Regions from separate parts of the Paenibacillus sp. AN1007 genome, predicted to be linked through region 3. Evidence: a T-box and tRNA genes for the amino acid it is inferred to sense, from the RefSeq annotation. Region 3 holds a T-box; the other regions hold tRNA genes.
The links. A T-box is a leader RNA that pairs with one kind of tRNA and senses whether it is charged. The one in region 3 lies ahead of argS (arginine--tRNA ligase), so its partner is inferred to be a tRNA-Arg.

Region 1 (7,934 bases), 3.2 Mb from region 3:
TGACCTGACACGTGAGCTGTGGAGGCTTGAAACAGTTGTCCGTCGATGACCGTCAGATTACCATTCACATCACCGTACACCTGAGCGGTTCCATTCTCTATCGTAAGATCGCCAGCAACTGACTTACCTTCCGGGACAATAACCGTGCTGCCTTGAATCACGAGCTGATCCAGACTGTTCCCCTTAACCACCATTTCGTTGTTCTGATTCCAGAAATTGAAGGCGCTAAAGAGCATCACGACCAAAAAGAAGGCTGCCGCCGTCATCGCGGGATGTCCTTTGACCCATTTGAGCCATATTTGCTGTCTCTTGGGCTGTGGCAGAGCATTCATAATTCGATTGGTCAGCTCATCCGAGGCAGACGGTGAATAATGTTTCATGGCAAAGAGCAGCATTTCCGTCTGTTCCAACTCTTTAAAGCGCATGCGACAATCCGGACAGATCAATAAATGGCTTTTCAGTTCAACCTTCTGTTCCGGGGACAACGACTCATCCAAACATTCATGCATTAAAGAGACGGCCGAGTTGCAATCCATATGAGAGCCAATCCTTTCCTTAGACACTTAGTCCCTGCGCCTGTAAAAAGCACGCATAAGACTTGCATACATTACATACGCATCCGTTTCAGATATGTTTCAAATAATTTTGCCCAAAATTCGGTGAATCTGAAATTATAACTTGTATTCCAATTTTTTACGCAAAAAGTCACGGCCCCGATGCACTCGTGTCTTGATCGTTGTTACGGGCATCCCTGTGACATCACTAATTTCTTGTAATGACAAGTCCTGCAGGTATCTTAGAACCATAACAGACTTGTACTTAGCGGGTAAGCTGTCGATTGCCTCACGAATGAGGGTCTGTGTTTCGGAGAGCAGTGCTTCGGACTCCGGTGTTCGATCATCACTGGGAAGCATGGCATATCCGTCTGATCCTTCCTGATCATTCAACTCGGCATCCAATGAGTAAGAAGGTTTCTTCCTGCGAAGCCTGTCAATACATAAATTTGTTGCAATCCGATAGATCCAAGTCGAGAACTTCTGATTCGGATCATACTTCTCCATATTTCGAAACACACGCAAAAACGTCTCCTGAACAACGTCTTCTGCTTCGTGACGATTGCTCAGCATCCGGTATGCCAAATGAAACAGCTTGTCCTTGTATAGTTCAACGATTTCTGCAAAGGCTCTCTGGTCACCCTTAAGCACCAGCTTTACCAGCCTGTTCTCCAAATTGTCCACCCTAATTCCCCCAGACATGCTGATGGGTCTTCCGTCTTCTAATACCCGTCCACACTTGTAATTCACCAATCAAATCGTAAATCAACTTTGGTCAAAAATCAAGACTGTATGACAAATATGCTCCAAAAACAGTAAAAACGGGAACTCCCGAAGGAGTCCCGTCTAATCCCGCCTTCTTAAAGGAGAGATGGATTGTTATTTATTACATTAACCATTCATTATATGAATGATTACCGGAACAGACATCAGCCTGTATTACGCAATCCTGCAGCGATACCATTGATGGTCAGCAGTACTTCCCGGAGCAGTTCCGTATCATCATCCCCACGTTCACGCATATCACGCAGTTCACTCAGGAGCTGCACCTGCATGTAGGATAATGGGTCAACATACGGATTACGCAAACGAATGGACTCCTGAATAACAGGTACATCATCCAGAATCTCGGCTTCGCCTGTAATTTTCAAAATCAACTCTTTTGTAAGTTTAAACTCTGTTTCGATCTGACCAAAGATCCGATCCCGAGCTTCCTTATTCGAAGTCATGGCCGAATACTCTTTGGCAATCACGAGATCTGCTTTGGCAATCGCCATCTGCACCGTATCAATCAGCGTGCGGAAAAACGGGAAGTTAGCATACATGTCTTTCAGGACGTTAAGGTTTTCCTCTTTACCCTGATAGTAACTTTGCAGACCCGTACCTGCCGCATACCATGCCGGAAGCAAGTAACGGCTTTGGGTCCAGGCAAATACCCAAGGAATTGCACGCAAATCTTCAAACTTGTCACTGCCCTTCCGTTTGGATGGACGTGAACCAATGTTGAGTTCGCCTACTTCTGGAAGCGGAGTAGACTCTTTAAAGAACGTGAAGAAGTCCGGGTCACGGAAAATGAGATCCTGATATTTTGTCAGTGACACTTCCGAAATGTCTTTGATAATCTCATCCCATGCCTGCTCTGATGCTGACTCTTGCGGCTCCAGACCATTCAAAGCAGCTGTAATCAACGCTGAAGTAGCCTGCTCCAGACTGCGGTATGCAATCCCCTGAAGAGAATAACGGGATGAAATAACCTCGCCTTGTTCTGTGATCTTGATTCCGCCACCAATGGTATGCGGCGGTTGGGCAAGGATACTGCGGTTCAGCGGCATGCCTCCGCGTCCAAGGGCTCCTCCGCGTCCGTGGAAGAACTTCAACTTCACACCATGCTCGTCACCGACAGCCGTAATTGCGTTCATCGCTACTCGCAGTTCCCAGTTCGCAGTGACTACGCCGCCATCTTTATTGCTGTCAGAGTAACCGAGCATAATTTCGTGAAGCTCATTACGTCCTCTCACGCTTGCACGGTACACAGGCAGGTTAAACAACCGCTGCATAATCTCGGATGCCGCATGAAGGTCATCAATCGTCTCAAACAATGGAACAGCCTGCAGTGTAGAAATGACTTCACCGTTTGCTCCCTTGGAGAACAAACCAACTTCTTTGGCAAACACCATGACTTCAAGCAGGTCACTTGCTCCTTGGGTCATACTAATCAGATAACTCGTGATGCAGCCTGTGCCAAATTCATTCTGTGCACGTTTGATGGTACGGAACACATCCAGACACTCTCTGGTTCCTTCCGTATATTGATGGTAAGGCGATGTAAGCGGCCTTGGGTCATCCAGCAAGCGAGCAAGCAGATCAATTTTACCGTCTTCTGTCAGGCGTGCGTAATCTTCTACGATGTTCATTTTGGCCAAAATTTCCGACATCGCACTTTCATGCTCTTTGCTGTGCTGACGCACATCCAGAGCTGCCGTATGGAAACCGAATAGTTCAACCTGACGAATCATTTTGCGAACGGTGGTATCCGCTACATAGTCAGCAAAATGGTGGCGCAGGCTTCGGTCGATAATTAACAAATCATCAATTAAGTCTTGAGCGTTCTGGTATCGGTCAGGCTGACTCACCTTGTTCTCGTCAAGAACATTATTCAGCTTGGCGATCATGTAAGCCAGTTTGATGCGATACGGCTCTTTCTCATTACGCCAAATGTCCACTTTTTTCAAAGTAACACAGCTGCGGTCCTGCTCAATTGACTGCGCCAGTTCATCCGAGATGTGAATGATATTGGTGCTGAAGCTCAAGTGACCCATAAGCTCAATCATAATCCGCTGGTACTCACGCAAAGCGAGCTTGCGCTGCATAAGCAGTGTTTTCCATGTTACATCTGAAGTTACCGATGGATTTCCATCCCGGTCTCCACCAATCCAGGAACCGAAACGCAAATACGTCGGCACATGCCAGTCATGGTCTGGATAAAATTTATTCAGGCAGCGTTCCAGCTCCTGGTATACATCCGGAAGTACGTGGAACAACGTTTCATGAAAGTAGTACATCCCGTTCCGCACTTCATCGAGCACAGTCGGTTTGCGATCGCGGAGTTCATCCGTCTGCCAAAGAGTGATAACCTCATTCAGCAGTTTCTCGCGCAGCTGTTCACGTTCACGCAACGTCAGCGTAGGATTATCGAGCAGCATGACATCTTCTGAGATCCGTTTGTGGATATCCAGAATAACCCGGCGCATCGCCTCCGTCGGGTGAGCTGTCATGACGAGTTCCAGTGATAAATCATCCAGAATCTCTTCTACCTCGGTATGAGACAGTCCACGTTCCTTCAAATCCTGTACTGCCTTTTCAATCGAACCTGGCTGCACAGTATCTCCTGCAGAACGCTCATAGTCCCGTTTACGCCGGATCCGATGGTTTTGTTCAGCAATATTAACTAATTGAAAATAAATAGCGAAAGCCCGAATAACCTGATGACGATTGTCCGAGTCTAATTCCTGGATCATCTTTTTGAACTCTTCATACAGTTCCGGCAAAAACTCTGCACGCAATGATTTGCTCGTTTCTCGAATCTTCTCAACGATATCTAGAAGCTCCGTGCCGCCTTGATGGACAAGAACTTCTCCGAGTATATTGCCCAGGAACCGCACGTCTCGCCGAAGCAGGTTGTTGGATTGGCTTTTGCTGGCGGTTACCATAGTTTCAGTCATGCTTATCCTCCCATCTGATCGTTCCATTCGTACACGTAAATTTGACACCTTCATAACATCATACAATAAAATGGTACGAAAATCTTCATTTTTCTACTAGAAAAAATGGGGATTATCCCCGATTTACAGCACAAAAACACGCTTTTTTATTCATTTTCTTATTCTGCTTCAATGAATGGTCATATGCTGTAGCATGATACCTTTTTCACGTACTTTTGATATTCAAAAATACTCATACCTATTCTAAAAAACTTATAATTATACAGTTCTTCTACATAGGTCTAGATGTACGCGCACAAATCACCTGATATCCAGTTTTACCATTCATTGATAACAGAGGGTTCCAAAGAAACATGACCGGCAAAGCAAGCTTTTGTATACTTTACCACAGTGACGTAATAAATTAAAGATGAAATTTTTATTTTCTACCTGTTACCGTCTGCTTTCAACTGTTTTCTTATGTATCTTGGTATCAATTTGTATATAGCCTTGCCCATAAGTTAACACTCCTCCCACTACATAATGTTCTTATGTATTTGGGCAGATTACTTGATAGTTCGTACAAAAAAAAGGAGGAGTTCACATCATGAAAAAGACCACAACAATGATTGCTTCAGTACTTCTGGTTGCCGCAATGGCTGGTTCCGCAGGTGCTGAAGGCCACATGGCTAAAGGAACTGATGCCAATGGTTCACGTGTTCAATCGTATCAGAACAGCGGCTATATGGATCGTACAAACAGCAATATGAACATGAACATGGATGGTAACTATCGTACGAACGGTGACTACCGCAGCAACGGAGATTACCGGACAAACAATGTACGTACGAACGCTGCCACAACAGATCGTGACCGGGGCATGGACTGGGGATGGCTTGGTTTGCTGGGATTGCTGGGATTGGCCGGCATGCGTAAAAGAGTAACTGATCATCACGAGCGTTAATTCATTGGTTCCGTTGTAAAAAAAACCTCCGCTGCTGTCAGAGTACTGCTGACCATTAGCGTAAAGCAAACCTAAAAGAGCCAAGACCTTCTGTGCTGCTTCGCACGAAGATCTTGGCTCTTGGAATACATATGAGGCGATACGTTCCTTAGATCGCCTCCTGGCCCGCATTCATATCTGTTCTGCATTTCATGTTCCCAAACAAAAAAGTCTCTGCTTCTACAGCAGAGACTTTGATCAGTAAGCGGGTGATGGGAATCGAACCCACGCTATTAGCTTGGAAGGCTAAAGTTCTACCATTGAACTACACCCGCATAAACAAATATCGGGATGACACGATTTGAACATGCGACCCCCTGGTCCCAAACCAGGTGCTCTACCAAGCTGAGCTACATCCCGATATGAATAGAAATAATGGCGCGCCCTGAGAGATTCGAACTCCCGGCCTTTTGATTCGTAGTCAAACGCTCTATCCAGCTGAGCTAAGGGCGCAAATATTGGAGCGGAAGACGGGAATCGAACCCGCGACCCTCGCCTTGGCAAGGCGATGCTCTACCGCTGAGCCACTTCCGCATAATAAAGGATGCGCGTGGAGGGACTTGAACCCCCACGTCAAAGACGCTAGATCCTAAGTCTAGTGCGTCTGCCAATTCCGCCACACGCGCATATATAACAAGTGAGCCATGAAGGACTCGAACCTTCGACACCCTGATTAAAAGTCAGGTGCTCTACCAACTGAGCTAATGGCTCATATAAAATGGCTGGGGATATAGGATTTGAACCTATGCATGACGGAGTCAAAGTCCGTTGCCTTACCGCTTGGCTAATCCCCAATAATAAGATGGTGGAGGCTGAGGGGATCGAACCCCCGACCCTCTGCTTGTAAGGCAGATGCTCTCCCAGCTGAGCTAAGCCTCCATCTTTGGGATTCTCATCCCATTTCTTTAGTTATTAAAATAACTATGACCCGTAGGGGATTCGAACCCCTGTTACCTCCGTGAAAGGGAGGTGTCTTAACCCCTTGACCAACGGGCCCCATTTGCAGAGCTCTCAACCGGGATCGAACCGGTGACCTCATCCTTACCATGGATGCACTCTACCTACTGAGCTATGAGAGCAAATGGCTCCCCGAACAGGACTCGAACCTGTGACAACTCGATTAACAGTCGAGTGCTCTACCAACTGAGCTATCAGGGAATAATATGCATTTGCTGAGCAAATGCAATTCATCGTACAACGTCCACATGCAGAGCCTGTTTTCTATGTATGATGAAAGAGTTCGCTTGGCGGCGTCCTACTCTCCCAGGACCCTGCGGTCCAAGTACCATCGGCGCTAGAGGGCTTAACGGTCGTGTTCGGGATGGGTACGTGTGGAACCCCTCCGCTATCGCCACCAAACGCGATTGGATCGAAGTTGTACTTCTTTCCATTCAGTTGAAACTGAAAACCAACCACACCTTAAGGGATGTACCGATTTTCATGTCATTCAGAGTGTTGTTCTCTGAAAACTAGATTCGAAACGAAACTTACGCGACTAAAACCTGCTATTGGATAAGCCCTCGACCGATTAGTACTGGTCAGCTCCATGCATTGCTGCACTTCCACCCCCAGCCTATCTACCTCGTCGTCTTCAAGGGGTCTTACATACTGGGAAATCTCATCTTGAGGGGGGCTTCACGCTTAGATGCTTTCAGCGCTTATCCCGTCCGTACATAGCTACCCAGCGGTGCTCCTGGCGAAACAACTGGTACACCAGCGGTACGTCCATCCCGGTCCTCTCGTACTAAGGACAGCTCCTCTCAAATTTCCTACGCCCACGACAGATAGGGACCGAACTGTCTCACGACGTTCTGAACCCAGCTCGCGTACCGCTTTAATGGGCGAACAGCCCAACCCTTGGGACCTACTTCAGCCCCAGGATGCGATGAGCCGACATCGAGGTGCCAAACCTCCCCGTCGATGTGGACTCTTGGGGGAGATAAGCCTGTTATCCCCAGGGTAGCTTTTATCCGTTGAGCGATGGCCCTTCCATGCGGTACCACCGGATCACTAAGCCCGACTTTCGTCCCTGCTCGACTTGTAGGTCTCGCAGTCAAGCTCCCTTATGCCTTTGCACTCTTCGAATGATTTCCAACCATTCTGAGGGAACCTTTGGGCGCCTCCGTTACTCTTTAGGAGGCGACCGCCCCAGTCAAACTGCCCACCTGACACTGTCCCCGTACCCGCTAAGGGCACCAGGTTAGAACCTAGATACGATCAGGGTGGTATCCCAACGGTGCCTCCACACAAGCTGGCGCTCATGCTTCAAAGGCTCCCACCTATCCTGTACAGATCGTACCCAAATTCAATATCAAGCTGCAGTAAAGCTCCATGGGGTCTTTCCGTCTTGTCGCGGGTAACCTGCATCTTCACAGGTATTAAAATTTCACCGGATCTCTCGTTGAGACAGCGCCCAAGTCGTTACGCCATTCGTGCGGGTCAGAATTTACCTGACAAGGAATTTCGCTACCTTAGGACCGTTATAGTTACGGCCGCCGTTTACTGGGGCTTCGGTTCACAGCTTCGGGACTAATCCCTAACCACTCCCCTTAACCTTCCAGCACCGGGCAGGCGTCAGCCCGTATACTTCGCCTTACGGCTTCGCACAGACCTGTGTTTTTGCTAAACAGTCGCTTGGGCCTTTTCACTGCGGCCCCCTCGTGCTATTCACACTAC
Region 2 (7,934 bases), 2.1 Mb from region 3:
GAAGGCTCGTCCGCTCAGGGTAAGTCGGGACCTAAGGCGAGGCCGAAAGGCGTAGTCGAAGGACAACAGGTCGAAATTCCTGTACCACCGTAAATCGTTACGAGCGATGGGGGGACGCAGTAGGGTAGTGACGCAGGCTGATGGATGCCTGTCCAAGCAGTAAGGCTGATGTGTAGGCAAATCCGCACATCATAAGGCTGAGCTGTGATGGGGAGTGAAAATTACAGTAGCGAAGGTCATGATCTCACACTGCCAAGAAAAGCCTCTAGCCAGATGAAGGTGCCCGTACCGCAAACCGACACAGGTAGGCGAGAAGAGAATTCTAAGGCGCGCGGAAGAACTCTCGTTAAGGAACTCGGCAAAATGACCCCGTAACTTCGGGAGAAGGGGTGCCCCGGTAGTGTGAATAGCACGAGGGGGCCGCAGTGAAAAGGCCCAAGCGACTGTTTAGCAAAAACACAGGTCTGTGCGAAGCCGTAAGGCGAAGTATACGGGCTGACGCCTGCCCGGTGCTGGAAGGTTAAGGGGAGTGGTTAGGGAGTAATCCCGAAGCTGTGAACCGAAGCCCCAGTAAACGGCGGCCGTAACTATAACGGTCCTAAGGTAGCGAAATTCCTTGTCAGGTAAATTCTGACCCGCACGAATGGCGTAACGACTTGGGCGCTGTCTCAACGAGAGATCCGGTGAAATTTTAATACCTGTGAAGATGCAGGTTACCCGCGACAAGACGGAAAGACCCCATGGAGCTTTACTGCAGCTTGATATTGAATTTGGGTACGATCTGTACAGGATAGGTGGGAGCCTTTGAAGCATGAGCGCCAGCTTGTGTGGAGGCACCGTTGGGATACCACCCTGATCGTATCTAGGTTCTAACCTGGTGCCCTTAGCGGGTACGGGGACAGTGTCAGGTGGGCAGTTTGACTGGGGCGGTCGCCTCCTAAAGAGTAACGGAGGCGCCCAAAGGTTCCCTCAGAATGGTTGGAAATCATTCGAAGAGTGCAAAGGCATAAGGGAGCTTGACTGCGAGACCTACAAGTCGAGCAGGGACGAAAGTCGGGCTTAGTGATCCGGTGGTACCGCATGGAAGGGCCATCGCTCAACGGATAAAAGCTACCCTGGGGATAACAGGCTTATCTCCCCCAAGAGTCCACATCGACGGGGAGGTTTGGCACCTCGATGTCGGCTCATCGCATCCTGGGGCTGAAGTAGGTCCCAAGGGTTGGGCTGTTCGCCCATTAAAGCGGTACGCGAGCTGGGTTCAGAACGTCGTGAGACAGTTCGGTCCCTATCTGTCGTGGGCGTAGGAAATTTGAGAGGAGCTGTCCTTAGTACGAGAGGACCGGGATGGACGTACCGCTGGTGTACCAGTTGTTCCGCCAGGAGCACCGCTGGGTAGCTATGTACGGACGGGATAAGCGCTGAAAGCATCTAAGCGTGAAGCCCCCCTCAAGATGAGATTTCCCAGTATGTAAGACCCCTTGAAGACGACGAGGTAGATAGGCTGGGGGTGGAAGTGCAGCAATGCATGGAGCTGACCAGTACTAATCGGTCGAGGGCTTATCCAATAGCAGGTTTTAAGTCGCGTGAGTTTCGTTTCGAATCTAGTTTTCAGAGAACAACACTCTGAATGACATGAAAATCGGTACATCCCTTAAGGTGTGGTTGGTTTTCAGTTTCAACTGAATGGAAAGAAGTACAACTTCGATCCAATCGCGTTTGGTGGCGATGGCGGAGGGGTTCCACACGTACCCATCCCGAACACGACCGTTAAGCCCTCTAGCGCCGATGGTACTTGGACCGCAGGGTCCTGGGAGAGTAGGACGCCGCCAAGCGATTCCCTTTGGGATATTTTTTTTGCCTCCCTTGTTAGGGAAATGGGATAAACATGCGGGCCTTTAGCTCAGTTGGTTAGAGCGCACCTCTGATAAGGGTGAGGCCGGTGGTTCGAGTCCACCAAGGCCCATAGTAACTAAATAAGAAGTACATGAATGGGGCCATAGCTCAGCTGGGAGAGCGCCTGCCTTGCAAGCAGGAGGTCAGCGGTTCGATCCCGCTTGGCTCCACCATTCCCTGATAGCTCAGTTGGTAGAGCACTCGACTGTTAATCGAGTTGTCACAGGTTCGAGTCCTGTTCGGGGAGCCATGGAGAGGTGTCCGAGCTGGCCGAAGGAGCACGATTGGAAATCGTGTAGGCGTCACAAGCGTCTCGAGGGTTCGAATCCCTCTCTCTCCGCCACAATTATTTTAGCAGGGCCCGTTGGTCAAGGGGTTAAGACACCTCCCTTTCACGGAGGTAACAGGGGTTCGAATCCCCTACGGGTCATATATATGGAGGCTTAGCTCAGCTGGGAGAGCATCTGCCTTACAAGCAGAGGGTCGGGGGTTCGATCCCCTCAGCCTCCACCATATATTTTTATTAATGACGCGGGGTGGAGCAGCCCGGTAGCTCGTCGGGCTCATAACCCGAAGGCCGCAGGTTCAAATCCTGCCCCCGCAATTGCAGCTTTCCTAACCGAAAGTGATCTGGAACCGTGGTGTAGTTGGCCTAACATGCCTGCCTGTCACGCAGGAGATCGCGGGTTCGAATCCCGTCGGTTCCGCCATCTTTAATTTTTTACACCGTGCCGGTGTAGCTCAACTGGTAGAGCAACTGACTTGTAATCAGTAGGTTGGGGGTTCAAGTCCTCTCGCCGGCACCATTTTAGTATTTTGCATTCAGAAGGTTATAAAGAGTATAATATATATTCTGAGGGTAATACTAAAAACTCATGCAATGATGTTTAACTGTTATGGCGATCGTGGCGAAGTGGTTAACGCACCGGTTTGTGGATCCGGCATTCGGGGGTTCAATTCCCCTCGATCGCCCCATCAATTTTCTTAATGGGGATTAGCCAAGCGGTAAGGCAACGGACTTTGACTCCGTCATGCATAGGTTCAAATCCTATATCCCCAGCCATTTACTATGAGTCATTAGCTCAGCTGGTAGAGCACCTGACTTTTAATCAGGGTGTCGAAGGTTCGAATCCTTCATGACTCACTTTCATATTATGCGGTCGTGGCGGAATTGGCAGACGCGCACGGTTCAGGTCCGTGTGGGCTAACCCCCCGTGGAGGTTCGAGTCCTCTCGACCGCACCAATTGTTTTGCGGAAGTGGCTCAGCGGTAGAGCATCGCCTTGCCAAGGCGAGGGTCGCGGGTTCGATTCCCGTCTTCCGCTCCAATATTTGCGCCCTTAGCTCAGCTGGATAGAGCGTTTGACTACGAATCAAAAGGCCGGGAGTTCGAATCTCTCAGGGCGCGCCATTATTTCCTTTCATATCGGGATGTAGCTCAGCTTGGTAGAGCACCTGGTTTGGGACCAGGGGGTCGCATGTTCAAATCGTGTCATCCCGATTTTTGTTTATGCGGGTGTAGTTCAATGGTAGAACTTTAGCCTTCCAAGCTAATAGCGTGGGTTCGATTCCCATCACCCGCTTTCTTCTTTAATAAGGAACACCTGCAGATTGCAGGTGTTTTTTTGTTGTAGTTGGATATGCATATGGTCACAGCTTACCTCCCGCCTGGCATAAAATGTCTCGAATTAAATTCATAATGAGATTATAAAAAAAGAGCTCCTTTTCCTGCATCAGTACGCACAGGAAAGGAGCTCTCATTATGGATTAGATCCTGAAATCTGTTTACGATTCAATCCAGTTTCATACAACTTTAATATCTTTCCAGAATGGTCTGCGTCTTCAGCCCATCGGCAGGGATTAACCAATTCTTGTTTTGAAGCAATTGCAGCAGCTGGCTGCGTAGACCAGTGACGGCTGCCGGGTCGTCTGTTTTGAATGAAACCTCGACGATATTCTCCGTACCTGTGCCTGTGACGCTGCGGATTGGCCATACCTCCAGGGTAAGCTCCTGACCGTTCCATGTGCCTTCATACCGCTGGAAGGTGATGGGGCCAAAAGCACGGGCCTGTGTCAGCTGTTGTTTGCCCCAGTTAGAGGCAGACCAGTTTTTCAATTTACCGGGGAGTTTGTCCAGCAGCAGGTTCAGGGCATCTTTCTCGGAAGGCAGCTGTGTGCCAGTTATTCTGCTATCTACTTTCTTTGTATTGGAGAAGCTCAAGGTCTGTTTGCCATATCCCCAGTCAATCTCTGCCTCATAGTTATCATCTGATGAATCAAAACCTTCCTGGTTTGCAAGTGTCAACGCTGCATCGATGTCCCCGTTAATGACAGGATAACGCTTTTTATAGGTTAACTCGTAGTTGTTTTTATCATCCTTTTTGCGAAAACGGACATTCCAGCCTTCTGCATCCAATCCGAGAGCATGGGTATCAAAGTATTCTACATTGATATGTCGTGGTGCAGCATTCAGCCCAAGGGTCTGAATGGTTTCACTTCGGGGTGTCCCGTCGTTATTTAATACAAGCTCCGGCTTCGCTAGAAACTTCACTTCATATGCGGGAACGGCGTTGGCAGCGGCGGAAGCCTGCGGCGTTTCCAGAAATGTCAGTCCACTTCCCATAGTGACAATGCTCAGCATCAAAGAGACGGCTGCCTTTTTCCATTTTTTCAAGACCAATCACTCTCCTAATCGGAATTAACGTACAGTCCTCACTTTAACGTCAGAGAATGTGAGGGCGATTAAAGGGAAGCGCACATTACGTTAACCCTGCATAGATTTCATGAATGGTCAGCCATAGTTTATAACGGTTCAACTGACAGGCTCAGACGGCATAGCAGCGGTCCTCATACCGATAACCTCGCGCAGCACGGTTTGGAAGCGATCGACTTGAACAGAAGGATGGCGGTCCTTGTTATGTATCATATAGATATGACGCGGTGCCTGCTCTCCCGGAATAGGGAGCACGTGAATGATTCCTTGTCGTTCTTCCCACTGTACTGCCATCCGTGACATGAACGAGATATGACCACCGATTAATACGAGCTGTTTGATCGCCTCCAGAGAATCCATCTCAACTGTACTCCGCAGCCGGATATCATGCTGTTCAAGCCATTGGTTGGTCAGCTTTCGTGTACTTGACTCATCACCATGTAACGCGAAGGGGACTTGTACGATATCTTCAGGATGCAGCAATTCTTTATGCGCTAACCCATGCTTGGGAGAGCAGATAAGCACGAGATCATCCTCACACAGCGTCTCTGAGTGTAATGTGGGTCCAACAAACGGCTCTGACGAGATGATACCGAGATCAAGCTGATGTCGGATGACCATCTCGCGGATGACCGGGGCCGGTTTAATCGACAACACCAATCCAATGCCGGGAAACACCTGAGAGAAGGAATGCAGCATCGCAGGAAGCAGATACGTAGCGGGTACATAACTTGCTCCAATATGGAGCGTACCCCGGTACAGACTGCCGTATTCTTTGACTACACGGCGTGCCTCCTGGGTCAGTGCATTGATTTTGACAGAATAATGAAGCAAAGCTTGTCCAGCCTCGGTTAGAAATGTCTTTCCACTACGTGATTCGAATAAACGTACTCCCATCTCTTCCTCCAGCGACTTCATATGAAAGGTGACGGTCGGCTGTTTAATCCCCAGTAATTCTGCCACACTTGTCATATGATGATGCTTGTCGATCAGCTCGACAATTTGCAATTTAATCAGATTCAACCTCTCCGCACTCCTCTCGTTTCCATACACCTCTTTGGTGTTCATGACAATACGATGCTTTCGATGAGAAAAAATGATGTCATATCTATAGATTTAATCTATGAAGATCAACAGAATTCATCCAAAAAGTTAATTCCCATTTTACAAACATAACAAACAACTCTCGAAGGCGAGCGTTAGACTGAGAACAGTACAGCAAAGAATGCAGGAAAGAAGCAGAAAGGAAGCTGTTCAGTACCAGAGAAGTACACAGGGAATAAGCCTAAATAGGTCAGGCAGCCTAACGAGACCAGTGCAAAAGAGGAACGCGAGAGGTCAATATATCAAGAAACCATCTGAAATAAGCACAAGAGATCAATCCAAGAAATAAGTACAAAGATTTAACACAGAAGATAAGTACAAAAGACAGGCAGGGATGCTCATGAAACTGGAGTTAACGGGAGTTCAAAAATCATTTCATCAAATTCCTGCACTACTGCCCACTGATCTGACGCTTGAACATGGAAAATTCACAACGCTGCTCGGCCCTTCGGGCTGCGGTAAAACGACGCTGCTCCGCATGATTGCCGGGCTGGAACAGCCGGATGCGGGGGAGATTCGTGCAGATGGTGAATATATCTACTCTGCAGCCAAGCGGATCGATACACCGACACACAAGCGCAATCTGGGGATGGTGTTTCAGGATTTTGCACTATGGCCGCATATGACGGTATATGAGAACGTGGCTTTTGGTCTGAAAGCCGGCAAACAGAAGTCTGATCTGCGGCAAAAGGTGAATGAAGCCCTCGGCATGGTTCGCCTGCAAGGCATGGAGGATCGGTACCCACATCAGCTGTCGGGTGGACAGCAGCAGCGGGTTGCTTTTGCCAGAGCGGTAGCCGTGAAGCCGGGTGTTATCTTGTTTGATGAGCCGCTGAGCGCACTGGATGCGGTGCTTCGGGAAGAGATGCGGATTGAGATGATGTCACTGGTGCGTGATATGGGGCTAACTGCCCTGTATGTGACGCATGATCAGATCGAGGCAATGTCAATGTCGGATGAGATTGTGGTGATGCAGAAGGGGCGGATTTTGCAAAAAGGTACCCCGGAAACGATCTACTCCGCACCAAGTGGCCCTTATGTCGCGTCGTTTATCGGAAAGTCTAACTGGCTTACGCCGAATGAATCCATGGTTCGTCCGGAACATGTGACCTGGAGCAAAACAGAGCATGACGATTTGGGCTATCCCGGAATCATCCGCAGCGTCAGTTATGTAGGAGAACGCTACGAGGTACGTGTGCAGATGGAAGGGCTGGACGTGTGGACGGCATATGCGAACCAAAGAGTAAGCATTGGCGAGAGAGTACAGCTCTATGTATCGCCGGACCGAATCTGCCGGATGTTTGATCAGCAGGAGAGCGATAGCCATTCTGGGCTGAATGGGCAGCATTTGGATCAAAAGCCGGGTAGAAAGCAGCGGGAAGTGATCGCCGCCGCCAACTAGACGGTATCGCCGAAACGAACTTTGTCATCGGAATGGAATGTATACAAACTATAGTTCAACTTATATAGAAACAACATTAGCAGTTGTTCTTATACTAATCTAAGGGAGATGTCATGATATGTTCGGTATGAAAACACGTAAAAAGAGCGCAGCACTTCTATTAACAGCAGTGATGAGTCTGAGTCTGTTCGGATGCAGCACCGGGAACACAACAACTGGAAATGCAGCGAAGCCCGCGGGAGAAGGAAATGCAGCAGCCGCAGCGGACACGGCGAGCAAGGCAGCAGGTGGCAAACTGGTCTTGTACAGTGCAGGGCCGCAGAAGCTGGCAGACAATATCGTGAATGGATTTACAGCCAAGACAGGTATTGAAGTGGAGATGTTCCAAGGCACGACAGGTAAAATTCTCGCTCGTATGGAAGCAGAGAAAGCGAATCCAGTCGCAGACGTTGTTATTCTGGCTTCCTTGCCTTCGGCACAAGCACTGAAAGCAGATGGACTCACCCTGCCGTATCCGGAAGCAGCTCATGCGGACAAGCTGAACAAAGATTGGTCGGATGCAGAGGGTAACTATTTCAGCAGCAGTGCTTCTGCACTGGGCATTGTGTATAACAGCAAGCTGGTAACTGCACCGCCAAAGAGCTGGGCTGACCTGGCAGCACCAGCATGGAAAGATGCGGTGAATATTCCTGATCCGACATTGTCAGGCTCCGCACTTGATTTCATCACAGGTTACCTGAGTGCCAATGGTGAAAAAGGATGGGATCTGCTGAATGCCTATAAAGCAAACGGTGTCGCTATGGCAGGAGCCAATCAGGAAGCC
Region 3 (7,934 bases):
TCGAACGGAACCTTGACCGTGACTCGTGCGGGTGAAGTCACAGGACAGTACGCGGCAGTGCCGCTGTCTGCAGGCGAACTTTTTGCCTTTTACAAACCCGAGATGCCGAGCATCTATCAATTAATTGTGTATTATCTGATCTTCCTTGTCATCTCCGTTATTATGGAGTTCGGTAAAACCTTCTGGCTGCAGTCCTCTGCCAACAAGGTCATTCAGCGGCTTCGCAATGATGTATATGCGCACATTCAGCGGCTGCCGGTGCACTTTTTTGATAATCTGCCCGCAGGTAAGGTCGTCTCCCGGGTCACCAATGATACCGAGGCCGTTAAAGATCTTTTTGTAGCCGTGCTGTCCAACTTTTTCTCAGGTATCATTACAATAACGGGAGTGTATATTGCGCTCTTCCTGCTCGATGTACGTCTGGGTCTGATCTCCCTGTTCGTTGTACCGATGCTTATTGCGTGGATCGTATTGTATCGAAAATTTGCTACCCGTTACAACACCATCATCCGCTCACGGCTGAGTGAGATCAATGCGATTATTAACGAATCCATCCAAGGAATGTCCATCATTCGTGTATTCCGCCGCCAGAAACAGACCCGGCAGGAGTTCGAAGAATTGAACGAAGACTATATGAAACATCAGAACAAAATGCTGAACCTGAACGCATTTACCTCTCATAACCTGGTGAATGTGCTGCGGAATATCGCCTTTGCCGTGGTTCTGTGGTACTTCGGGGCAGGCGCAATCACCGGCACGAGCATTATTTCACTTGGTGTGCTGTATGCCTTTGTCGATGTTCTCGGTCGCTTGTTCCAGCCAATCATCGGTATGGTGAATCAGCTTGCGAATCTGGATTCCTCTCTGGTTTCCGCCGGGCGTGTATTTGAACTTATGGATGAAAAAGGAGAACCGGTTACGGACGGTTCCATGCCAAGATACAAAGGCAATGTTGTCTTTGACGATGTATCCTTTGCTTATAAAAAAGATTACGTGCTGAACAATATCTCGTTCAAAGCATCACAGGGTCAGACGGTGGCTCTAGTGGGTCACACCGGTTCAGGCAAAAGCTCCATCATTAACCTGCTTTTCCGGTTCTATGATCCGCAAAAAGGTAAAATTACAATCGACGGACAGAATGTCAAAGAGATACCCAAACAGTGGATTCGGGAGCATATGGGGATCGTACTGCAGGACCCTTATCTTTTCACAGGCACGATTGCTTCCAATGTCAGTCTGGGTGATGAAAAAATTTCCCGGGCACGTATTGAGCAGGCGCTGCGTGATGTGGGTGCAGAACGTATTTTGGCGCATCTGCCCCAGGGCTTTGACGAGCCTGTCGTAGAGAAAGGCAGCACGCTGTCTGCGGGACAGCGCCAGCTGATTTCGTTTGCCAGGGCACTCGCGTTTGATCCGGCGATTCTCATTCTGGACGAAGCGACCGCCAATATTGATACAGAGACGGAAGCACTGATTCAGAATGCTCTGGAGGTCCTGAAAAAAGGACGTACCACCTTCATCATTGCCCACCGCCTTTCAACCATTCGCTCCGCTGATCAGATTCTCGTTCTGCACCGCGGAAGAATCGTGGAGCAGGGTGCGCATGACGAACTGATGGAGCTGAAAGGTCGTTACTATCAGATGTATCAGCTGCAGCAGGGTGCTCAGGGCGAAGTCATCACCGATAAGTCTGCTCGTGAGGCGGATTCTTTCAGTACAGCTTCGGCATCGCTCGCAGGAGGGAATGTGTAAGAGAACTCGCACCTCTCTGGCCTGCTCCTGTACTGCTATGCTGTGCACTGACAGGAGTCTTAAAACCCAAAAAAAACGCTCTGTGCAGCAGCCTTCCGGCTGCTGTCAGAGCGTTTTTTTATGATCCTAGAGACAGATTATGAAGGGTATCTCTTCCTTATTAATTCCAGCCTTTCAGAGTATATCCCATATACATTACCGTCTCTCTGACCAGAAAAGGGATCTTGCTGCGCCAGCTGCGGTATGCTGTCGTTTCTGTCGGTGATGGAACAGCATCCATGCCAAGTTCGCTCGCCATTTTCATCGATCTCTTCATATGCAGCGGGTCGCTGACAATCGTATAAGTTCGATATCCTTCCTTCTTTCCTATTTCAAGCGAGTACAGCAGATTCTCCCGGGTTATGACTGACTTCGTTTCGATAAGAATGTGCTCTGGTCTCACGCCATGTGAGACAGCATACTGGCGTCCTACCCATGCTTCCGTGGGTGTACTGCTGTCTCTGGAGCCTCCTGTAAAGATCAGATGACGCACCGTACCGTCCTTATAGAGCCGAACAGCTTGTTCAATTCGCTCACGAAATACCGGTGACGGATTCTCCCCTTGTACCGCCGCACCCAGAACAACAGCTGCGTCCGATGGGCGGTGTGAACCTTCGTTCATGTAGGCAAGGATGCCTCCGGCTGTAAACCCTGCCCAGAAAATGATGGATAACAGGACAGCGCCTATTCCCCAATATAAGATTCGCTGCATTGGATGTTTAAGATCAGGTCTGATCAAAGGGCGGCTGCTCATTATTCCTCATCCAGTCTCTGTTCCTGAAAACTAGCGGCATGCATCCGTTCCAGAGCAGCCCATGCTGCGGCAGATTCATCCTTTAGTCCCAGTGCTGCAATCCAGGCGCTTGTATATTGCTGGAGTGTAATCTCCAGTTCCTGAGCACGCTCCTTGAAATCTTCCAGTTCCTTAATCATTCGTGTCCGTCCCTCGGGACTGAATGTTTCATGAATGCGTTCCTTGAAGTAATGATGCACGATTCGGTTTCGCTGCTGCCATAATTCATTCAATCTGGTCGTTTCTTCTTCCGAAAAAGTAAAATGGTGGCGCGCCTCATGGATAAGCTGTCCCAATGAACTGCTCATTTTCCGTTCGTACAGCTCCTCCAGTTCTTCCTCGGATACCACTTTGCCCTGAGACATCTTGGTTAACAAAATGAGATTAACCAGCTGCTGTTCCAGCGCCTGTCCATAATATACGGCCAAGCCGTAGTAGGCAAACAGTTCCTTGGAGTGTTCGCTGTCCAGCATGAAACCATCCTGGAAATCCGTGTTCTGCATATGCGAGCGCTCCTTTCATCCGTGCGTCTTGGCTGTTTCATATGACTCTATCGTAACCAAACCGCAAACAACATTCAAGCTGCCGGACAGGACAGCGCCTAACTTCGTTATTCCATGGATTTTCTTCAGGATCTGAACAAGGTCACATCCGCTCTGGAGCCTGCACGCCAAGCAAAGACAAGCTGTAAGCCAGACGTTCGGCAGTACGCGCTGCCAGTTTTACCCGAAAAGCTTTCGTGCCGGGAGGCGCGTCTGCAATTCGCTCGGCATGATAGAAGCGGTTAAACGCTTGAGCGACATCGATCGTATATTTGGCAATGACCGAAGGTTCACTGCGAAGCACTGCTTTTTCCAGATAGGATGGGTATTCAGCAAGCAGCTTCAGCAGCGCCCACGACGTATCTCCCACAGCATCCGCAGCAAGGTGATCCCTAAGATGCCTATCCAAATGTGATCCTTCAGCCTCAAGCTCTGCATTTACCTCAATGTTCTCCGCAGCAGACCCTTTCAACGGATCTGTCACCTTCTCCCGTTCATCACGCGACACATTCGCGGCTTTGGCAAGCACACTTTGAATCCGGGCATAGGTATACTGCACATAAGGCCCCGTCTCTCCTTCGAAACTCACCGCATCATCCAGCGAGAAATCGATATCATTCATGCGATTGCTGCGCAGGTCACCGAAAATAATCGCTCCCACACCAACGGCTTCAGCTACCTGTTCAGACTGTTCCAGATTCGGATTTTTATCCTGAATGATCTGCTGGGCACGCGCAACGGCTTCATCCAGCACTTCCTGCAAAAAGACAACCTTCCCCCGGCGTGTAGACATCTTCCGCCCTTCAAAGCGCATCAAGCCGAACGGAATATGTTCACAGTTGTCTGCCCATTCGTAACCCATCTTGGACAGCACCGTAAACACCTGACGGAAATGAAGTTTTTGCTCGCCGCCAACGACGTATAACAAGCGATCTGCCTGCATAATGTTCCGACGATAGATGGCTGTCGCCAAATCCCGGGTTGGATATATGGTTGTTCCATCCTTTTTTATGATCAGACATGGCGGCATATTTTCTTCATCCAACCTTACCACGAGAGCACCGTCGCTCTCCTCCAGCAGCCCTTTATCCTGCAGTTCTTCAACGACTGCACCCATCTTGTCATTATAGAAGCTTTCGCCCAGTGTATAGTCAAAATCAACATTTAATCGTTCATACATCCGGTTGAACTCCTGCATACTTACTTTTACAAAGAATGCCCATAACCGCTGAGCTTCATCATCTCCCTGTTCCAGTTTGCGGAACCATTCCCGGGCCTCCGTCTCCAGTGTCGGGTCCTGCTCCGCCTCGTCATGGAAACGAACGTACAGCTCCAGGGAATTGCGAATAGGGTCAGCCTGCAGCGCTTCTTCATTCCCCCACCGCTTATAAGCCGTAATTTGTTTGCCAAACTGAGTGCCCCAGTCCCCCAAGTGATTTACACTTATTGAGGTGTAACCCGCTTCTTGATAGAGACGATACAGCGCTGCACCAATTACAGTTGAACGCAGATGCCCGATGCCGAAAGGTTTCGCAATGTTAGGCGAGGACATGTCGATTAGTACACGCGCTCCTTGACCCAGCTGCAGTTTGCCAAATGTTTCGCTGCCCAGTTCCTGCAGCAGCTCAGGTGCCAGCACCTTCCTGTCAAAACGAATGTTCACATACGGTCCGGCAGCTGCGGCATCTGTTCCGGCAGCCTGCAGTGCAGCAGCAATCTCACCAGCAATAACAACCGGTGCCTTCTTGAGCGACTTGGCCAGTGTAAAGCAAGGAAATGCTGCGTCTCCCATCTGCTCCTGCGGCGGGATTTCCAACAATTTTAATACTTCTTCCTCTGTGAGCCCTGTGAGCGGGGCAATCTGAACTGCAGCCTGCTTCATTAACACGTGAAACACTCCTTCTCCGAATCGTATATAGTTAAAATAAAATGCAAAAAAGCTCTCGTCTCTAAAAATCAAGAGACGAGAGCTGTGTTTACAGTTCCCGCGGTACCACTCTAAGTGAATTGTCAGATGAAATGCTTAAGATGCATGTCAAAACTTACGATTCCGCTCGGTGCAAATAACGGCTGCAGGCCGGATTACCCTCAAATCCAAGATATACAATCCTGCAGGACTATATATATAGCTTCGGATAACCATCTCACGGGTGCGCTTCACTCAGGACATTCCATGCCGGCTTACACCTGCCCCGGCTCGCTGTTATGGTTGAATCTGAGCTACTCTCCCGATCATTGATACTGCTGTATTTTATTCATTGCAGATTATTATACATATCCTGGTATGCCTTGGCAACCTGATAATCTACCTGCCTGCTTGAACATGCACTTTTTCATAAAGGACATCCATAGCAAAAACCCCCTGAATGAACGAATGCAGGCGTCCGAATTCCTGCATTTCTGCTTATTCAAGGGGATCATTACTAACACCATATGTTATTTACATCTATATCCTACATGGTTAAACATGATTTCAATAACGTACAGATTAGGCCACGGCTGCCATTAAACGGCAGGCTTCAGCACATGCACGGCAGGCTTCTGCGCAGGCTTGGCAGTGGTCATGTTCGTGTTTGCCGCATTCCGCCGCACAAGCTTCACATGCTTTGACGCACAATTCACAGATTTCGCCGATAAAGTCACTTCCACGAGTCATCGCTTGTGCAGCAAATGCACATATGTCAGCACATTCGCGGTTAAGACGAATACAATCACGCAGCATAGCCAGATCATATTCTTTCAGACTTGATATGTAACATACATTGCAAGCATTCATGCACTCCAGGCAAGCATCGATACATTGTTGGTATTGTTGTTGTGTCATTTAAAGTTACCTCCCAGGCAAAGTTTGCTATGCTTCTTAATACCCATCCGGAAGGAACTTTGAACCATTACTCTTGTTTTATTGCTTCCAGTTCCAGTAACTGTTCACGAATGACAGTCTGATCAAAATGTTCACCAATGAACACGGCAACATTCGGTACTTCACCTTGCGGTGTGATCTTCATATAATCCGATTCACGATAGGCATATTGAAACCAGAACCGGCTTGCCGTATCACTAAAAGAGAGAATACCTTTTGCCCGGTAGATATCACGCGGCAAACCAGCCACAAACCGTTCAAACGCTTCGCTGTTCACCGGCTGGCTGAAATAATGCGTATATACCATCACATGTTCATGTGACGTATGAGGCCTGGAGGCAAGCTTGTGCTGAGAATCCGAAGAATTACTGTGATGTCCATGTTTATACTCATGTCCATGACTGCATCCATGTGTACGACAGGCATCTGTATGCACATGATGCTCAGCTTCATCGTTTGATTTTCCAATATCTGCACCAGACTGCTGCAGGTGAATCTCATTGCCGCTGTGAAGCAAATGTTCCATCTGCACTTCACATTTGACCGTAGGAATCACCGGGGCAAAGCCGTTCCACTTGTTCAACAGCTGTTCCAGTTCCCGCAGCTGCTCTGTTTGAACGCGATCCGTTTTATTCAAAAGAAGCACGGATGCACAGCGAATCTGTTCCTGCATCAGCTTGAATGTTTTACCCTTCTGCTCCTGATACAGACCCGACAGATGAGCTGCGTCGACCACGGTGATCAGACTTTTCAACTCCAGCCGCATATACAGCGAAGTCTCCGTTACGGCATCCAGTATTTCCATCGGATTGGCCGCACCGGTTGCCTCAATTACGATTACATCGGGCGACTCTTCCTGAACGAGGTCTGCAAGCTGCAGTCCAAGATCACCACGAACAGTGCAGCAGATGCATCCGCCTAACATTTCCGTCATAGGTACTTCCTCATCTACAATCTGCCCATCCAGATTCACTTCTCCCAGCTCATTCATCACGACAGCTGGACGAAGTCCCTGCTGCTTCCAGTATTCGATCAGTTTAACGAGCAGTGTCGTTTTGCCGCTTCCCAAAAAACCGGACAGGATATATACAGGAATGCTTTGTTTTTGCTCCTTAGCCATACTCATCTTACACACACCTTTCTGCCAATCATGCGGCCTAGCCTCAGTCTATTTAGCGAGTGTACACTATCCTGTAATTGTTGTGCAATACGCTCCCTCTGTTCCTCGATCGCAGTCGAAAACTTCATTGCCTCATTCCCATGAATGGTCTATGCTATGAGAACAAGTTATTCAAGGAGGATTTCCCCATGACCAATTCAGTTGAACAGCACCGGCAGGAGGCGCCGCAAACGACTGCCTGTATGATAGTCACGGTCTCTGACACACGTACCAAAGAAACGGACACCAGCGGTCAGCTTATACACGAGCTGCTGCATCAAGCCGGTTATAAAGTCGTGGAGTATCTCATTACACCTGACGAGACAGAACGGATTCAGAGCATCCTGCAGGAAGCTGCTGTACGGGATGATATCGAAGCCGTGCTGCTGAGCGGCGGTACGGGGATCGCTCCCCGGGACAACACGTACGAAGCTGTATCCTCTCTACTGGACAAAGAATTGCCGGGCTTCGGTGAAATATTCCGCTATCTCAGCTATACCGAGGATATTGGTTCGGCTGCCATATTAAGCCGAGCGGTTGCCGGGACAATCGGAAGAACTGCTGTGTTTTCCATGCCAGGGTCACGCGGAGCGGTCAAACTGGCCATGGAGCGTATTATTTTACCTGAGCTGCGCCATGTGATGCGTGAAATATACAAACCCGTCTGAACGATTCAGACGGGTTTGTCGCTTCCTTTTTTGCTTCCTTATTCTCGCTTACTTCCTTTATTTAACTTAACTGCGTGCCCCTCCTCTTTTATTTCGTCCAGTACATGCTGAAATACCT

Region 1: it has a tRNA-Arg gene. The T-box ahead of argS (arginine--tRNA ligase) is inferred to sense a tRNA for this amino acid. The anticodon was not compared.
Region 2: it has a tRNA-Arg gene. The T-box ahead of argS (arginine--tRNA ligase) is inferred to sense a tRNA for this amino acid. The anticodon was not compared.

The regions. Positions count from the first base shown of each region.
Region 1 covers NZ_CP159992.1:73,425-81,358, reverse strand. The annotation lists gene ABXS70_RS00510 (zf-HC2 domain-containing protein) at 1-536, opposite strand, end outside; gene sigW (RNA polymerase sigma factor SigW) at 672-1,238, opposite strand; gene ppc (phosphoenolpyruvate carboxylase) at 1,484-4,276, opposite strand; gene ABXS70_RS00495 (WGxxGxxG family protein) at 4,863-5,219, shown strand; tRNA gene ABXS70_RS00490 (tRNA-Gly) at 5,463-5,533, opposite strand; tRNA gene ABXS70_RS00485 (tRNA-Pro) at 5,545-5,618, opposite strand; tRNA gene ABXS70_RS00480 (tRNA-Arg) at 5,635-5,711, opposite strand; tRNA gene ABXS70_RS00475 (tRNA-Gly) at 5,718-5,792, opposite strand; tRNA gene ABXS70_RS00470 (tRNA-Leu) at 5,804-5,884, opposite strand; tRNA gene ABXS70_RS00465 (tRNA-Lys) at 5,897-5,969, opposite strand; tRNA gene ABXS70_RS00460 (tRNA-Gln) at 5,978-6,052, opposite strand; tRNA gene ABXS70_RS00455 (tRNA-Val) at 6,062-6,137, opposite strand; tRNA gene ABXS70_RS00450 (tRNA-Glu) at 6,183-6,254, opposite strand; tRNA gene ABXS70_RS00445 (tRNA-Thr) at 6,265-6,337, opposite strand; tRNA gene ABXS70_RS00440 (tRNA-Asn) at 6,341-6,416, opposite strand; rRNA gene rrf (5S ribosomal RNA) at 6,501-6,617, opposite strand; rRNA gene ABXS70_RS00430 (23S ribosomal RNA) at 6,767-7,934, opposite strand, start outside.
Region 2 covers NZ_CP159992.1:5,429,910-5,437,843, reverse strand. The annotation lists rRNA gene ABXS70_RS24425 (23S ribosomal RNA) at 1-1,565, shown strand, start outside; rRNA gene rrf (5S ribosomal RNA) at 1,716-1,832, shown strand; tRNA gene ABXS70_RS24415 (tRNA-Ile) at 1,890-1,963, shown strand; tRNA gene ABXS70_RS24410 (tRNA-Ala) at 1,991-2,066, shown strand; tRNA gene ABXS70_RS24405 (tRNA-Asn) at 2,068-2,143, shown strand; tRNA gene ABXS70_RS24400 (tRNA-Ser) at 2,145-2,236, shown strand; tRNA gene ABXS70_RS24395 (tRNA-Glu) at 2,252-2,323, shown strand; tRNA gene ABXS70_RS24390 (tRNA-Val) at 2,331-2,406, shown strand; tRNA gene ABXS70_RS24385 (tRNA-Met) at 2,424-2,497, shown strand; tRNA gene ABXS70_RS24380 (tRNA-Asp) at 2,526-2,603, shown strand; tRNA gene ABXS70_RS24375 (tRNA-Thr) at 2,624-2,699, shown strand; tRNA gene ABXS70_RS24370 (tRNA-His) at 2,793-2,868, shown strand; tRNA gene ABXS70_RS24365 (tRNA-Gln) at 2,882-2,956, shown strand; tRNA gene ABXS70_RS24360 (tRNA-Lys) at 2,965-3,037, shown strand; tRNA gene ABXS70_RS24355 (tRNA-Leu) at 3,050-3,137, shown strand; tRNA gene ABXS70_RS24350 (tRNA-Gly) at 3,146-3,220, shown strand; tRNA gene ABXS70_RS24345 (tRNA-Arg) at 3,227-3,303, shown strand; tRNA gene ABXS70_RS24340 (tRNA-Pro) at 3,320-3,393, shown strand; tRNA gene ABXS70_RS24335 (tRNA-Gly) at 3,405-3,475, shown strand; gene ABXS70_RS24330 (hypothetical protein) at 3,706-4,566, opposite strand; gene ABXS70_RS24325 (LysR family transcriptional regulator) at 4,705-5,628, opposite strand; gene ABXS70_RS24320 (ABC transporter ATP-binding protein) at 6,050-7,111, shown strand; gene ABXS70_RS24315 (ABC transporter substrate-binding protein) at 7,230-7,934, shown strand, end outside.
Region 3 covers NZ_CP159992.1:3,318,828-3,326,761, forward strand. The annotation lists gene ABXS70_RS14650 (ABC transporter ATP-binding protein) at 1-1,752, shown strand, start outside; gene ABXS70_RS14655 (YdcF family protein) at 1,913-2,545, opposite strand; gene ABXS70_RS14660 (hypothetical protein) at 2,545-3,087, opposite strand; gene argS (arginine--tRNA ligase) at 3,230-5,008, opposite strand; T-box leader at 5,083-5,371, opposite strand; gene ABXS70_RS14670 (four-helix bundle copper-binding protein) at 5,615-5,950, opposite strand; gene ABXS70_RS14675 (GTP-binding protein) at 6,018-7,115, opposite strand; gene ABXS70_RS14680 (molybdenum cofactor biosynthesis protein B) at 7,298-7,816, shown strand; gene ABXS70_RS14685 (hypothetical protein) at 7,855-7,934, opposite strand, start outside.